2 regions of the Paenibacillus sp. Y916 genome follow, and region 1 is predicted to be linked to the other one. Evidence: predicted binding sites of a transcription regulator. Region 1 holds the regulator's gene; the other holds the start of a gene.

Region 1 (8,226 bases):
TACCACGGATGGTCATTTACACAACCATAAAATAGAGTGAGGATAAAGATGTTATAGTATTTTTATTCTTGCCATTTTTCACGAACTGTTCGACTCATACTAATAATAGCTTCTCACCATAAACTTTAAGTGCTTAAACTCCATCATTTTCCTTCACCATTCGGGACTCACACCCTATAGATAGCGCCCATGCTGGGCGCAAAATAAAAAGGTCATCATTTTTCACATAATGATGACCTTCCTGCTTCGTATAGCCAAATTGAAAGTATATTAGGAAAGCTTCATAATAGATATTGAAGCGCCTTGACCTCGAGTTACCAATTCCACAAGTTCTGAAGCTCCATATAATTGAAGAGAAATTTTGCTTCCTGCAGTAATATACTCTATCACAGTAGCTGAATAATTTGATTGAGCATGACCTGGAGGAATGGTAGAAGTCAAAAGTGAAAAATCATTTATGAGTAACCGGGTTCCAATGCTTTTTGCCTCCGTCAAATTAACATGGTAGGTAATGTAATAAAATCCCGTTTGTTTAACTTCTATACCGTCAGATAAATGAGTGTAGTTTGTTGTATTAAGTGAAGCCGACGGCCAAGGTATTTTTATTCCCTCATAAGTGACAGAAACCGCTGTATTTTGCGTGACAGCATTTGCCCAAGGAATGGAGTTACTTCCTGACTCGCCTTGTGGGCCAGCAGCTCCAGTTGCACCCGTGTCGCCCTTATCTCCCTTATCACCTTGCGGTCCCGATGCTCCAGTTGCACCCGTGTCGCCCTTATCTCCTTTATCACCTTGCAATCCTGTTGATCCTGCTGGCCCTGTGTCGCCTGTGTCGCCTTTATCACCTTGCGGTCCTGCTGGTCCTGTTGCTCCCGTGTCGCCTATATCTCCTTTATCACCTTGCAATCCTGTTGGTCCTGCTGGTCCTGCTGACCCTGTGTCGCCTTTAGCTCCTTTATCACCTTGCGATCCTGTTGGTCCTGTTGGTCCTGTTGCTCCTGCGTCACCTTGCTCGCCCTGATCACCCTTTTCACCTGTTGGCTTTTCACTTGCTGACTGAGTATTAATATTGACTTGTCCCTTAGCACCATCACCCTCCCAAGCTATTTCCAACCCAAGAGAAGTGGCGAGCGCTCGAATCGGCAAGTATACACTGCCATGGAACGATAGAGGAGAAATTTTATTACCGTTTGTATCTAACAATTGAATCTGCTTGCCATCTACAGAAAGAGTAGCATTGGATACTTTCCCTGAAATTGTAGACCCTGTGTTCAATCCAGTATCATTATTAGGGGAGGCAGTAAATGAGATAGAGCTAGTTGTAATGTAAACCGCTTGCTCTGCTTGACTCCAGTCTACTTTTAATCCGAGTAGCTGAGAGGTCGCACGAAGTGGCAAATATAATGAGTTATCAATAGAAATTGAAAGGATATCCTGTTCTGCCTTCTTACCATCTACATAAATTGGAGTATTTGTTACCTTCCCTAGCGTATTTTCTGTCGCTGCTGCAACGGGTAATGCAAACATACTAGAAGCAATCAAACTAGAAGCAATCAAAATAAAAACAAGCAAAGCGCTCATTTGCTTCTTAATCTTATTATACCCACCCATCAATTCATATTTCATTTTCTTTTCAATGATCAAAATAATCTTACTCCCCTCGATATACATATTATTTTAAATAAATGAAAACAATCATCGTTAGCATTCCTTCAATATAGTTATAACATATCTTTTTGTAATAAAATGTAGTGCTGATTACAAAAAACAAAAAAAGAGCAATCTATATAAATTGAATTAATGTTTTTGAAAACTATGGTAAGAAAAACATTGCCTGCTTGTCGGATAAGAAAGGAAACCTATTGGAACGGGATATAGTTCGTTTAACTCGCTATTCCATCATAGGATGTCCGAATCTTGTTCATATGCTAACATAGCCAACTCGACGAGGACTTTTAGCGGTAGATTGAGACGCCGTACTCCTCCACATTCGCTTCGTGCGCGCGGTCTGCCTTGTGGCTCCACCATAATAAACAGAAAACCACGTCCTATGGACGTGGTTGATTTGTTTTATTGGTGGAGCCTAGGGGGATCGAACCCCTGACCTCATCACTGCCAGCGATGCGCTCTCCCAGCTGAGCTAAGGCCCCATTGACTTTGACAACAACTAATAACTTATCAAACAATAAAGATTATGTCAATATCAATATATCCCCTTGATAATATTCCTCTTATTCCTCAGACGTACTTTTAGATAAAAGAGTCTTCAGTTCTTTCATGAACATATTAATATCCTTAAATTGGCGATATACAGAAGCAAATCGTACATAAGCAACCTCATCCACCTGATATAGCTCTTCCATCACCAGTTCCCCGATCTGTTGACTTTCCACTTCTGGTACAGCCGTATCGCGAAGTGCCTTTTCTACCTCTGAGACGATCATATCGAACTGTTCTACAGATACTGGTCGTTTCTCGCAAGCTCGAATCAATCCGCGCATCATCTTATCTCTGCTAAACTCCTCACGATTACCATTCTTCTTGATTACAATTAGAGGGGCTTCTTCAACCATTTCAAACGTAGTGAATCTCCGTGCACATTGTTCACATTCACGCCTACGTCGGATCGATTTATTCTCATTCGCCGGACGCGAATCCAACACCTTAGTTCCCGAATAGTCACAGAAAGGGCACTTCATTTTCCTCAACACTTCCTTTTCACAGTGGATTAGTCCAACATTTATATTTATTTCCTTAATTTTCACACTTTATTTAGTTATGAAGATTGTATTTAAAGCACATAATACTTTTACCAACAGCGAGGAGGTGAACAACAATGAGCTCAAACAGCAACTCTAACAACTTAGTTGTAACTAAAGCTACAGGTGCCCTTGAACAAATGAAATATGAAATTGCTCAAGAACTTGGAATTAGCATTCCTCAAGATGGATATCAAGGTAATATGACTTCATATGAGAACGGTTCAATCGGAGGGTATATTACCAAACGATTAGTAACCATTGCAGAACAACAATTGGCTGGTCAATACAGCTAGTATAATTTAGATTAGGAGTGTTGGGCCGGATTAATATCTAGCCTAACACTTCTTTTTAGTTCATCAACATTAGAACTTATCATACACATCCGTATATTTCTCGTAATAATATAATACACGTTGTACATAATGCCTAGTCTGATCAATCGGAATTTCTTTAACCGTTTCAATTTGTCCATCCCATAGACCTTTATTCATCCAGCTTTTCACATTACCCGGACCTGCATTGTATGCGGCAATGGCTATCGCCCTATTACCATCAAACTGCTTAAATAAAGAGGATAAGTACCAGGTACCTAGCTGAATATTAGGACTGACTTCATGCTTAATCCGATCTAGAGATACTTCAGGGAGTTTAGCCATTTCCATAGCCCAAGTCGCTGTAGTCGGCATAAGTTGCATAATTCCAATCGCACCTTTACTCGACTCTTTACCCGTCTTAAAATTTGACTCTACTCGGATAATAGCAGCAATTAAATACGGATCAACATCATACTCTTCAGCTTGAAGTTTAATCTCTTCTTTGAAATGAATAGGATAAAACCAAGACATCCAATTACCATTGAAGAATAACAACATGACAAATGTAGTGAAAAGAAGCATAAGTACCCTCTTTTTACGAAAAAGTCTCATAACTGGCCTAACTGGAGCCATAATTCATTTACTTGTTGCTCCGTTGTCGCTAAGCTATCACTGTTATCGATTACGAGATCTGTCATAGTCTTCTTCATTTCTATATCCATTTGTGCGTGGAGCCTAGCTTCCGCTTCATCATTAGACAAGCCATCTCTTTGCATCAACCTTAGCTTCTGTATATCCCTTGATACATATACCACCAGCACTTGTTCGAACATCGATTGTAGTCCTGATTCTAACAATAGAGGGATATCAACCACAATGAGCGTTTCCGGATTCTGCTTCTCGAGTTCCTTCATACGTTCACTCAATTGTTTGCGAATTTCAGGATGACTAATATCATTCAATATCTTAAGAGCTTCTTTATCATTAAATACAATACTCCCGAGCTTCTTCCGATCTAAAGTACCGTCTGCTTGTAATATAGCTTGTCCAAAAAAATTCGTCACTGCAGTAAGAACAGGCTGACCCGGGAGCATAACATCCCGGGCAATGGCATCTGCATCAACTAGCAAAGCCCCCTTCTTCACCAGAAGAGAGGACACGGTACTCTTCCCTGTAGCAATTCCTCCGGTTAATCCTATATTCATATTTCACCTCATAATAGCTTCATTATTCCCATTATTATTAACATTAAAGCTGGCAATGCCGTCATGTGCCGTGTCCATGATTTCATAGCAAATCGAAACCCTGTATTCATACCCATAACGAGAAAACTACCACTAAAGACAGCTATAACTAGCGATGTGGACAAGGGCGAAAAACCAAGTAGAGCTGCACCCAAACCTGCTCCGAATGCATCTAAAGACAACGCGATCCCCAACCACATCGCCTCATAACCCGAGATACTACCCGATTTATCCACGTCAGCGGAGGATGGAGTCCTTAATATTTGAATAACAAGCCCCATTTTGCGAATTTCAAATGTGAACAATTTGCGCTCCACTGGAAGTTGAGGATTTCCCTCCATCTTCTCAATAATTACAGGTTTAACCACTTGCTCCTTCTCCTTCTGCACAACCATCTGGACCAAAGACCATAATCCCATAATTATGAGAATAATAGCCCCTACAACAGACGCTACAGTAGGAGTAATAAAGTTCGCTAACATAACACCCACTTGCATCGAAATGTAAATAACAACACCCGAAAGAGTAGATATGATCATAATCGAAAGCAAGGGAATCTTCACCTGCTTCAAGCCATATGTAATCCCCACTCCAAAACTATCCAAACTTACCGCAAAAGCCAGCAACATCAGTGCAAAAATATGACTGTGCACCCCTGTCCCCTCCCTATCTCGTACGGAAGCATCGAATATTTCATCCGAAACTCTTCCGTAGCCATTGATGTATCCTCCGTTATTATATGGAAGACGAAACGGGTGGGTGCACATTAACATCATTATTACTGCTTAAGAGATCGTTCGCACTTGGAGCCTTTGACATCTCGGACAGAAATGCGTACCTCTTCCGCCCACAACTATCTTTTCGATAAGTGATCCACAGTTGATACAAGGTTTGTTCTCACGTCCGTACACTTGAAGTTCCTGCTGGAACATCCCCATCTCTCCTTGGCCATCCACATATGATTTGATCGAGGATCCTCCCGCTTCAATGGATTCCAATAATATTCTGACGATGGAGCCATGTAATATCCCAAGCTGCTTGTCCTCTATAGAATTTGTTGGTTGCTCTGGATGGATTCCCGCTTTAAATAAAGATTCATCTACATAGATATTACCAATTCCGACGACATATACCTGGTTCAAGAGGACTGATTTAATCTTAGTCTTCTTCCCCGTTAGTATCTTCTTGAATTGCTCTAGCGTAAATGACTCATCTAATGGCTCAACACCTAGCTTAGATAACGGTAAATTCACAAGATCCTCACCTGCTGCGAACAAGTGCATTGTACCAAATTGTCGGACATCTTTATAACGCAATTCTGTACCGTCGTTGAAATGAAAGACAACATGCGTATGCTTCTCTACTGGGTCTTGACTAGAGTAAAGACCGTATCTTCCTTCCATCCGTAAATGGGATACGAGTACAAGCCCATCCATCAGAATACGTAAAAATTTCCCACGTCGTTCCACACCTTGAACAGTATGTCCTGCAATCAAAAAGGAAAACTCATCTATATCATCAGGACGCTGAATAATTCGCCCCAAATGAACACTAACACGATCAATCGTTTTGTTTTTAATTAATACATTCAATGTGTTCTTTATCGTTTCTACTTCCGGTAATTCCGGCATAATGCTCTCACCTCTAACCCATTATAACGAAATTCTGACCTTTAGGGCTACTATTTAGCTTCATACCAGTTACTACCAAAGCTAACTTCAGCTTGTAGTGGAACAACAAGTTGAAGAGCTTGTGCCATAATTTCAGGGACAAGTGATTTCATCATCTCAAGTTCATCTTCAGGAACTTCGAATACCAATTCATCATGAACTTGTAGAAGCATACGGCTCTTTAATTTTTTATCTGAGAGCGCCTGATCCATATGCACCATTGCCAACTTAATAATATCTGCTGCCGTACCTTGGATAGGTGTATTCATCGCCGTACGTTCTGCGAATGATCGAAGATTGAAGTTACTGGAATTAATCTCAGGAAGATACCTTCTTCTGCCTAATAGCGTCGTGACATAACCATTCTCCTTGGCTTCTTTCACAATATCACCCATAAATTGTCTGACGCCTTGGAACACCTCGAAATATTGTTCGATAAATTGAGAAGCTTCTTTCCTCGTAATATTCAGATTCTGCGATAATCCATAATCACTAATGCCATACACGATACCGAAATTGACTGCCTTAGCAGAACGACGCATATTAGAATCTACTTCTTCTGGCTTCACTCCAAATACGTCCATAGCCGTCTTCGTATGAATGTCCATATTTTGAATGAAGGCTTCTTTAAGGTTCTCATCATTAGAGATATGTGCCAACACACGTAATTCAATCTGCGAATAGTCGGCCGCTAGAATAGACCACCCTGGTTCAGAAGGTACAAAAGCTTTACGGATTTTGCGACCTTCCTCAAGTCGAATCGGAATATTCTGTAGATTCGGAAATTGACTACTCAATCGACCCGTTGCAGCAATGGTCTGACGATAATACGTATGCACTTTACCTGTCTTAGGAGAGATCTCTTTAAGTAATCCTTCTACATAAGTTGATTGCAATTTAGCAAGTGTCCGATATTGTAGAATGAGTTGGACAACTTCATGATAAGGCGCTAGCTTCTCAAGTACCTCAGCATCAGTTGAGAATCCAGTCTTCGTCTTCTTCACTGCTGGAAGACCTAACTTCACGAATAGAATCTCACCTAACTGCTTCGGTGAATTTATATTAAACTTTGCATCTGCAATACGGTATATTTCTTCTTCAAGATGATGGATCTGCTCCGCAAGCTCCTTACCAAGCTGTTGTAAGCCCTCTGGGTTAACTTGGATCCCTTGCTTCTCCATATCTGCCAAAATACGTGATAGCGGCATCTCAAGGTCATGAAATAATGACTTCATCTCATTCTTATCCAACTCTTCCTCCTGCTTCGGAATAATACTAAGGATGGTAGCTGATTTACGTGCCAAGTGATTGCTCAGAACATCTACATCAGGCACTTTATATTTCGCACCTTTTCCGAATACATCTTCTTCATTAGCTACGGCTGATAAGCCATATTTGGAAGCCAATGCACTTACCGTTTGGTTGGATTCTGTTGGATCAAGCAAGTATGCAGCTAATTGAACATCAAAGTCTACACCAGCAAAGGGAATATCATTCCAATGCAACGCAAGATCCATTCGATGCAGATCATATCCTCTTTTCGGATACGCAGGGTCTTGTAGCCAATTCAGAATAGGTGCAGCAGAAGTTATTCTCAAGAGATCCAATGATACATAATCATGGCGCTCATAGGATGAGAACACGATACCAATGATCTCTGCACGATGCGGATTATCACCATACGTCTCTACATGCAACACTTCAACTTGTGGGAGCCGTGTAATAAACTCGTCCATATTATCTTCGTTAATGACAGTAACCTCTACATCCAGAACAGGTTGCGCCGTAGCACCCACCCCTTCTTCTCCTTCTGCCGAGAAAGAAAGACGCTCCAACAATGATTTGAACTCTAATTTAGCGAGTGCCGGACCAGCATTCTCCTCCTGCAGACCATTGAACACCAGCTCATCAAATGTCTTATCTAATTGGACTTCCCGATAAATCGTAGCTAGCTTCTTACTTAGAATGGCATCATCGGCATGGGCCTCAATCTTTTCCTTCATTTTACCCTTTAACTCATGCGTATTGGCTAGAACCTCTTCTACCGATCCGAATTGATGTAGAAGCTTAAGAGCCGTCTTCTCACCTACACCTGGAACGCCTGGAATATTATCCGATGTATCTCCCATTAGCCCTTTCAAATCTGTAATTTGATGTGGTTCTAGACCATATTTCTCTTGAATTAATGCTGGGTTGTATATCTCAATATCCGTAACACCCTTGCGCGTCATCCCAA
Region 2 (8,226 bases), on a different contig from region 1:
CTCATTTTCTGTCAATTTTTGCAACTTAAAAAAACCCCTCTCAAAAAATGTTTTTAGAAGATTCTATATAGTAATCTAGACGCAACTTTAAACCCAAAGTTCGCATTAAAGGAAAAATATTATTACCCAGCACTGTTGACCTAAGCTGCCCTTCAGTTTAGTACCAGTAACTACCATTTCAATCAACTACCGTTCGCCGTTAGCTTGATGTTGATAATCTATGATCTGCATTATCAATCTTCGTTAATTTTTGTTGTAGATCTAGCGGGGTAACCCATTAAACAAAAGCCTACAGAACTATTGTTCTGTAGGCTCAACTATCAGTATTTTTATTAGAATTTATATGATCCATTTTTCGCAACATTGTAGAATTTTTCGCAGCTTTCGCGATCCATCACAAACGATCACCAAAGTAAATATTAAACCTCACCCTACGAGCACTTACTATATCCACAGTTACTACACGTCTTACATCCTTCGATGCTGATAAGTGCAGCTGAACCACAGCTTGGACATAGGTCACGAGATGTTTGCTTTATCCCCTGATGATGTTGACCAGAGCCAGCGTTCGCTGATTCTACTGCGCGCGCTACAGGTGCTGGATCATGATCATGATCATGTTCACTCCCTGCATCACTCTGTACATGAGATTCTAGTGCTTTCGCAACCGCGTCTGCGATGGATTCCACACGATTCGCACCGAAGCCAATAGCGCCTGAACCACCGATTCCTTTAAGATGCTTAATAAGGAGTTCCACTTTCTGCCCATGATCTCCATAGCGGAGGAACAAGGAACATACACGACCTAAAGCTTCTGCCATAGCGAATACGTCAGATCCTGCCTTACCAACATTCAGGAAGATTTCGCTAGGGATTCCATTGAGATCGTTGATTGTTATATATGCCATCCCAAATGGTGTATTCACCTTATATGTCGCTCCACGCAGAACTTGTGGACGTCTCTTATACTTCTTATCAACGACTTTCGTCTCTTGCGATTCAACGGACGCTTCAGACGTCAGACTTCCACTTAGTGATTCTAGAGCAGCATCTTCACCTGCAATATGATCCACTACTTGATTCTCTTCTTCCACTTCTTGTGCCACATTGTCCACAGATTCCTTCTTTTCCGTATTGAGAACTTGCGTGTCACGACTACCATCACGATAGATGGTTACGCCTTTGCAACCGAGATCGAATGCCAGCTCATAGAGCTCTGCCGTCTCTTCTACGGTAAAGTCGGAAGGACAGTTGGCTGTCTTCGAGATGGAGCTATCTACCCAGCGCTGAATCGCTGCTTGTACATAAATATGCTCTTTAGCCGACAGATCCATCGATGTGACGAAATAATCCGGCAATTCCTGACCAGGATGTGCTTCAATCCACTCCTGCGCGATCGGCACGAATTGCTCATCATAACCTAGACGACTTTGACGATAATATTTGAATGCGAAATATGGCTCAATCCCCGTTGAAGTCCCGACCATTGTACCCGTACTACCTGTCGGTGCTTGCGTAATGACTGTCACGTTACGCATACCTTTTTCTCTAATAGCTTGGCCAACTTCTGGGTAGACTTCCGTCATATTACGCATGAATCCACTTTGTAAGTATTTCTCAGCATCAAATGCTGTGAATGAACCTTTCTCTTCCGCAATATCTGCCGATGCCAAGTAAGATTCGCGAGCTATGAAACCAAATACTTTATCAAGGAATTCCAATGATTCTGGGCTACCGTAACGAATATTCAGTTTAATCATCAATTCTGCGAGCCCCATCGTACCTAGACCTACACGCCGCTCCTTCTTCTGGTTCTTCTCATTCTCTTCAAAATGGTAAGGTGTCTTGTTAATGACATTATCCAAGAAGCGCACCGAATAACGAGTTGTTGTTGCTAGTTCATCCCAATTCACATCATGCGTCTTCGCATCGTAGAACTTCGATAAATTAATCGCAGATAAATTACATACACCCCAAGCCGGCAAGCCTTGCTCACCACAAGGATTCGTACAAATAATCGGGTTAAAATACCAACTGTTAGACATATCATTATAACGTTCCATGAATACGACACCAGGTTCAGCGGATTTCCATGCCGCTTCCGTAATCGTATTCCAAATTTCACGTGCTTTCACCGTACGGTACGGGATCACTTTGCCTCCAGCTTGCTTCCACTTATCTAAATCGCCATCCCACGTTTCATCGTAACCAGGCATTGATGTGTCTGGGAATACTAATTCCCAATCTAGATCTTCTTTGACAGCCTTCATGAACCCATTGCTCACACAAACAGATAGGTTAGCATTCGTTACTTGACCCATCGTCTGCTTCACCGTAATGAAATCTAGTACATCCGGATGCCAATCGTTAATCATCAACATGAGCGCCCCACGTCGGCTACCACCCTGTTCAATTAGACCCGTCGTATAACTGAATAGACCTCCCCATGATACAGCACCACTTGATGAACCATTTACCCCTTTGACGATCGATCTATGCGGTCGAAGGGATGATAAGTTTATCCCCACACCTCCACCACGTGCCATAATCTCTGTCATCTCCGAAAGAGTGTTCATAATACCGCCACGGCTGTCTTTTGGTGAAGGGATAACATAACAGTTAAACAAGGTCAGTTCTTCACTCGCACCAGCTCCTGCCGCAATCCGTCCCCCAGGAACAAGCTTCCAATCATCCAACAGATAACGGAACTTCCCTTGCCATTCGGCTTGAAGCTCTGGTGTCTCCTCAACAGAGGACATCGCCTTCGCTAAGCGATCCCACATCTCTTCAGGTGTCTTCTCAATATTCAATGTAAGCTTCTCAACTTGAGACTCTACAAGTTCGCCACTGCGCGTTTTCACCGTTACCGATCTACCCTCGCGCTTAACAATTTCGCCTACTTCCTTCGTTGGGAATTTAGGGTCATCCTTCGTCAGGACTAGAACTACATCCCCTACCTTAGCGTTATTACTATCCGCATCTTTCCACGCGTATCTATCCAGAAATATTTTCTCACTTAAGCCCTCTAATCGGCTTGTATGCTGTAATTCGCTCAAAAAAACAACCTCCCATTAATGGTATTCATGTTTTGAAATCCGAGATTCCAAAACTATATTCCACAATATATTGTGCTCAGAATATTATACTACACTACATATTGTAATTCTATGCCGAATTGGTGAAATTTCAGCCAAGAAACCTATTCATTATTAGACAATCTTCATTTTCCTCTATCAACCTCTTTCTTTCATCATTAGTTATGAACTCCACTACTTCAGTGCATACTACACCTTACAGTGAATTCTATTCATTCAAAAGGGAGGGTAATCATGGATACGCCAAGCACTCATCCTCACATTATGACGACACAAGAGTTGCCCGTTCCACTCGTGATTGATAATCGTTGGCTTGAAGATTTAGAGAATCGTGTTGACAAAGGAGGACCTTGGGGCGACTGGCGATTGTTCCAATTAGCTGTACAGGGTGAAGAATCCCGTTTGGTTACAAGTTTTGATGAATTACAATGTCTCAAATACCTTCAAGGTCTAACCCCGCTTCCCCATCAAATAGATACGGCACGTAAAGTATTATTTAACATGTCTGGGAGAGCTATTCTGGCAGATGAAGTAGGGCTGGGTAAGACAATTGAGGCTGGACTTATTCTAAAAGAATATATCATTCGCGGGCTAGTCTCGAAAGTGCTTATTCTCGTACCGGCGTCATTGGTTCTTCAGTGGGTTCGTGAATTGAATAGTAAGTTTGGCATTCCAGCCGTCGCTCAGAAGAAAGCCTACTCTTGGAACTCAGATATCGTCGTAGCTTCTATGGATACAGCGAAGAGAGATCCTCACAAGGAAATTCTATTAGATCAAGAATATGACATGCTCATTATTGATGAAGCACATAAACTCAAAAATAAGAAGACATCGAACTACCAATTCATCCAAAAGCTCAGGAAGAAATATTGTCTGCTACTCACAGCAACTCCTGTTCAGAACGACCTTCGAGAGTTATTCAATCTGATCACACTGCTGAAGCCTGGTCAACTTGGGAAACAGGGTGAGTTCTCCACGAACTATGTTGTCGATAAGCGCATCGCTAAGAACGAAGGACTATTGAAAGACGAACTTTCTAAGGTCATGATTCGTAATCGTCGGGGCGAAGGTCCTACTATTTTCACCAAAAGAACGGTTCGTAATGTCAATCTTCAACTATCTCCTGACGAGCAAGCTTTATATGACGGTGTGACTTCTTATGTGAAAGATCAGTATGATGCAGCCGGAAGTAACCTCAGCAGTATGCTGTCTTTAGTAACCCTTCAACGCGAAGTTTGCAGTAGCCGTGATGCTGTATTCGTTACGTTAGTAAATCTAACTAAGAAAATGCCCGAGGACTCCCCTCTTCGCGCCAAAATATGGGATCTCGTCTATATGATCAAAGAAATCAAGTCCAACACCAAGGCCGAGAAAACGATGGAGCTTATCCGCGATATGAATGAAAAAGTGATCGTATTTACAGAATACCGTGCCACTCAAGAATATTTATTGCAGTATTTTCGTGCACATGGACTGAATTGCGTTCCTTATCGTGGAGGTATGAATCGTGGTAAGAAGGATTGGATGATGGATCTATTTCGTGGTCGAGCACAAGTGATGATTGCTACGGAAGCGGGTGGCGAAGGGATCAATCTACAATTTTGCCACCATATGATTAACTTCGATCTGCCATGGAACCCGATGCGTGTAGAGCAACGAATTGGGAGAATCCACCGATTAGGACAACAGAATGATGTGAAGATATTCAATTTATCTACGACAGGAACGATTGAAGAACATATTTTAAATTTGCTACATGAAAAAATTAATATGTTCGAAACAGTCATTGGTGGACTCGATGTCATCCTAGAGCGATTCGAGAAAAAGGAATCTCTAGAGAAAAGTCTCTATAAAATAGTATTGGAATCCCAATCGAATGAGGAGTTAAGACAAAAGGTTAGTTCACTCGGTCAAACATTAGATGAAGTAAAGCGGCAAGTTGAAGTTGAAGGCATAAGTGACCTAAGTGAATTAAGAGAGGAAGAGGCATGACATGAGTATGTCTTCTGATCAAGTACAACAACATATGATGACTTATTTAGAAGCGACCGACTGTCAAGTGATCGAGAAATCTCCATATCATATCACGGTGAAGTTATCGCCCCAAGCTGATAAGCAACTAACGAATCGTCCCTATTATTGGGGATTTGTTGAGCGTACTGGAGTAGATCCCGAAACTTTGTGCTACACCTTTGTCTTCGATTCCGAACGCTACACCGTACCCGATGTGAAGCCTGCTCCTATAATGAATAGTGAGGGGATTCCGCAAGACAGCATTCTGTCACGCTATTTCGATGTAACACCTACGGTGCCTCGCATGGGACCCGGTCGAATTCTACGTGAAGATGTGAACTATGGAAGCCAACGACTTCAGCAAATATGGGATGCTGCTAGACGGGAAGGCTCCTCTGTCTATTTATTTGAAGAACCAGGAAACTTACAACGTCGCGCACTATTCTCTGCCGCCTATGAACCTTGGTTAGCGGTCTGCTTCAAAGTAGAAATGACTTGTGATGTGAAAAAAGAACAACTCCATTTCATGGGGATCTCTTTGTTAAGTGGTGTCATAACCAAGGATTTCCGTCAACAATTAGCAGGTCGAAGCTTAAGCCCGAGAATTCCCGAGAATGTTCATATTAATCCTGCGGAACTGTCTTTAGGCAAGGCTGCCGAACAGTTACAATCCAATCTGATTGCTACACTCAACCAACTCGACTACCAATGGGCAGATCAAGCACAAGAACGGTTAAAGGAAGAGCTCGCGATTATTGATAGTTATTATGAACATATGATGAATGACCCCGATGAAGAGAAGAATAACCACATCCGTGAGCAATACGATGCAAGACGTAGTGAAATGGCCTGGCAATACGAGCCCAAAGTGAAACTGTCCGCCATAACTTGCGGTCTATTTCACCTCAGACCTATGCAGTAGAGATAGTATGACTTCCATCGCTAAAAGAGGGCAAAATAAGACCCTCTCTTTTCATTGGCCTCATGACAGTTTGCAACACCCTTTTTAAAGCCTGTCCTTTACACTGTAATAAGCTCCCATTAGTGCGAGTAAGACCGGCTGAATTCAATATTCGATGTCGAATACGCTTCCCACTATGCTTCGTGATCAAAAGATGACTTTTTGAACAACCTCTATTTGTGAAAGGTGGATTGTATGAACTTCTTACCTACAATGTCCAAGTTAATGATCGCCCTGCTCAGTGTCCATTTGTTGATGTCTGCCACTCAGCCGTCGGCTTCTGTATCTACTGTCAGTGCTGCAGCAATATCTAAAAAATCCTTTGTCGTGAAAAAGACTACAGTGCAATCCCCCAATGAGCCTTCGGATTGGGCTGTCACAACAGGTCAGAGTTCAATTCCTGCTCCTTCCGTCTTAAAGACTCTTACCGAGACTGTTGTCGAGCAACTTTCAGAACAAGCATCATTCGCTTCTTGGAAGAATTCCGAACTTGGGTACTTCCCGCTAGGACCTGGTACACATAGCTGGCTCGTTACCGTATCCATGAATCAACAAGAACTCGGCTATCTCATCTTCACAGCAGAAGACAGTGATACCCAAGCCTATATACTCAGCGAATACGGACGCAGTCCCTCGGTACCTTACGATCTAACTTCCCTGCATCAGACCTTGATGCAGTCAGACATCATTTCCTCATCATCTAAGTATGCGTACCCAACTAACATAGAGCCTCTCTATGCACCATTACTCCCTTTATGGAAAATATCATTTGGGAACTATGAGACCTTATACCTTAACGCACTAACCATGGACGTCCTTCCTTGGGACGAATCGCACTTAAAGAAGCTCAACCTACAAACTTCTAAGCTAAATACCGCACACTTTACTGAACAAGATTACTCTTTTACATCCGCAGCTGCGGTAGCTCGACAAGGGGAAAGAGACCCACTAGCAAATCTCATGTGGATCACAACCCCACGTCTATCGCTGCTATCTGACGACGATATAGTCAACTATATCAATAATAATAACAACTTAATCTTCACGGCACCCTATCATAATGATGATGTGGGCGGACCCTTTGCAGTATCAGGTTTTCAGAAGTGGACCTCTAGTAAAGCTACTCCGCAACAAACTATTTATGTAGGTACCGGTCTGAGCGGACAGCGATATCTTCCCTTATCTCTCTTACGCAGCAAAGGGGAATTCCGTGCTTTCCCTGAGTTGACAGAATGATCTTGTTATGTGGATGAAAAGGTTCAATCTATAAAAGAAAAGTCAAATATAAAAGATCCTAAAACAAATAATTTATAATAGTGTGGGTGTCAGGTGCATCCGCACTATTATAAATTATCAGTACCTTGCAATGGATAGTACCATGTGATATATTCTTTTCAGCAAGTACTTTACATGAAACGGTACTGTACATTAACTAGTAGTGAGGGAGAAGTTGTTGGGTGAATATTCAATTCAAAAAAGGTGTTTTGAATCTATGTGTTCTTGTCCTTCTCGACAAGCAAGATCGCTACGGATACGAACTCGTACAAAAGATTTCCAATCAGATTGCCATTTCGGAAGGATCGGTTTATCCCCTCCTTCGCCGTTTGACAAAGGAGGGTTATTTCACGACCTATTTGCAGGATTCAACGGAAGGTCCTCCACGGAAATATTACAAGTTGACAGAGACAGGTCGCCAGTATCTTCATGAACAGTTGGCGGAATGGAGGAATTTCACGGATGGCGTGAATACATTAATCGAGGAAAGTTTACGGAATGAAATTTAATTTTCCGACAGATAGTTGAAGCATTGTAATCCAATCAAGAATAGATCAGAAAATTTATTTGGAAGGAATGTTTAGATGAATAAGGAAAAATTTCTAAAGGAACTAAAAGCAACTCTAACACGACTTCCTATCAACGACCGGCAAGAAATATTACAGGACTATGAAGAGTATTTCACAAATGGGCTTTTAGATGGGAAATCCGAGGAGCAAATTGCAACCTCCCTTGGCTCTCCAAAAAATATAGGCAAAGAGTTGTCCGCAACATACCATCTTGAAAAAGCGAAAACTACTGTAACAACGGGTAATATTATGCGTGCAATGTGGGCTCTTATTGGTTTAGGGTTCTTCAACCTTATTATTGTCCTTGGACCAT

What was found. The regulator NrdR, encoded in region 1, represses ribonucleotide reductase genes. The targets are predictions, from matches to a motif close to AACACNATATATNGTGTT.
Region 2: AC1TO9_RS07445 (adenosylcobalamin-dependent ribonucleoside-diphosphate reductase) is a predicted target of NrdR. The motif match lies at 3,116-3,133, and genes of this name have one in related genera.

What each region holds. Positions count from the first base shown of each region.
Region 1 covers NZ_JBXCJA010000014.1:94,468-102,693, reverse strand. The annotation lists gene AC1TO9_RS21670 (BclA C-terminal domain-containing protein) at 271-1,644, opposite strand; tRNA gene AC1TO9_RS21665 (tRNA-Ala) at 2,075-2,150, opposite strand; gene nrdR (transcriptional regulator NrdR) at 2,232-2,699, opposite strand; gene AC1TO9_RS21655 (alpha/beta-type small acid-soluble spore protein) at 2,837-3,055, shown strand; gene AC1TO9_RS21650 (lytic transglycosylase domain-containing protein) at 3,125-3,688, opposite strand; gene coaE (dephospho-CoA kinase) at 3,685-4,281, opposite strand; gene ytaF (sporulation membrane protein YtaF) at 4,290-4,973, opposite strand; gene mutM (DNA-formamidopyrimidine glycosylase) at 5,106-5,951, opposite strand; gene polA (DNA polymerase I) at 6,002-8,226, opposite strand, start outside.
Region 2 covers NZ_JBXCJA010000002.1:668,950-677,175, forward strand. The annotation lists gene AC1TO9_RS07440 (DUF5050 domain-containing protein) at 1-24, opposite strand, end outside; gene AC1TO9_RS07445 (adenosylcobalamin-dependent ribonucleoside-diphosphate reductase) at 432-3,056, opposite strand; gene AC1TO9_RS07450 (DEAD/DEAH box helicase) at 3,330-5,087, shown strand; gene AC1TO9_RS07455 (YqhG family protein) at 5,089-6,030, shown strand; gene AC1TO9_RS07460 (hypothetical protein) at 6,283-7,305, shown strand; gene AC1TO9_RS07465 (PadR family transcriptional regulator) at 7,527-7,853, shown strand; gene AC1TO9_RS07470 (DUF1700 domain-containing protein) at 7,929-8,226, shown strand, end outside.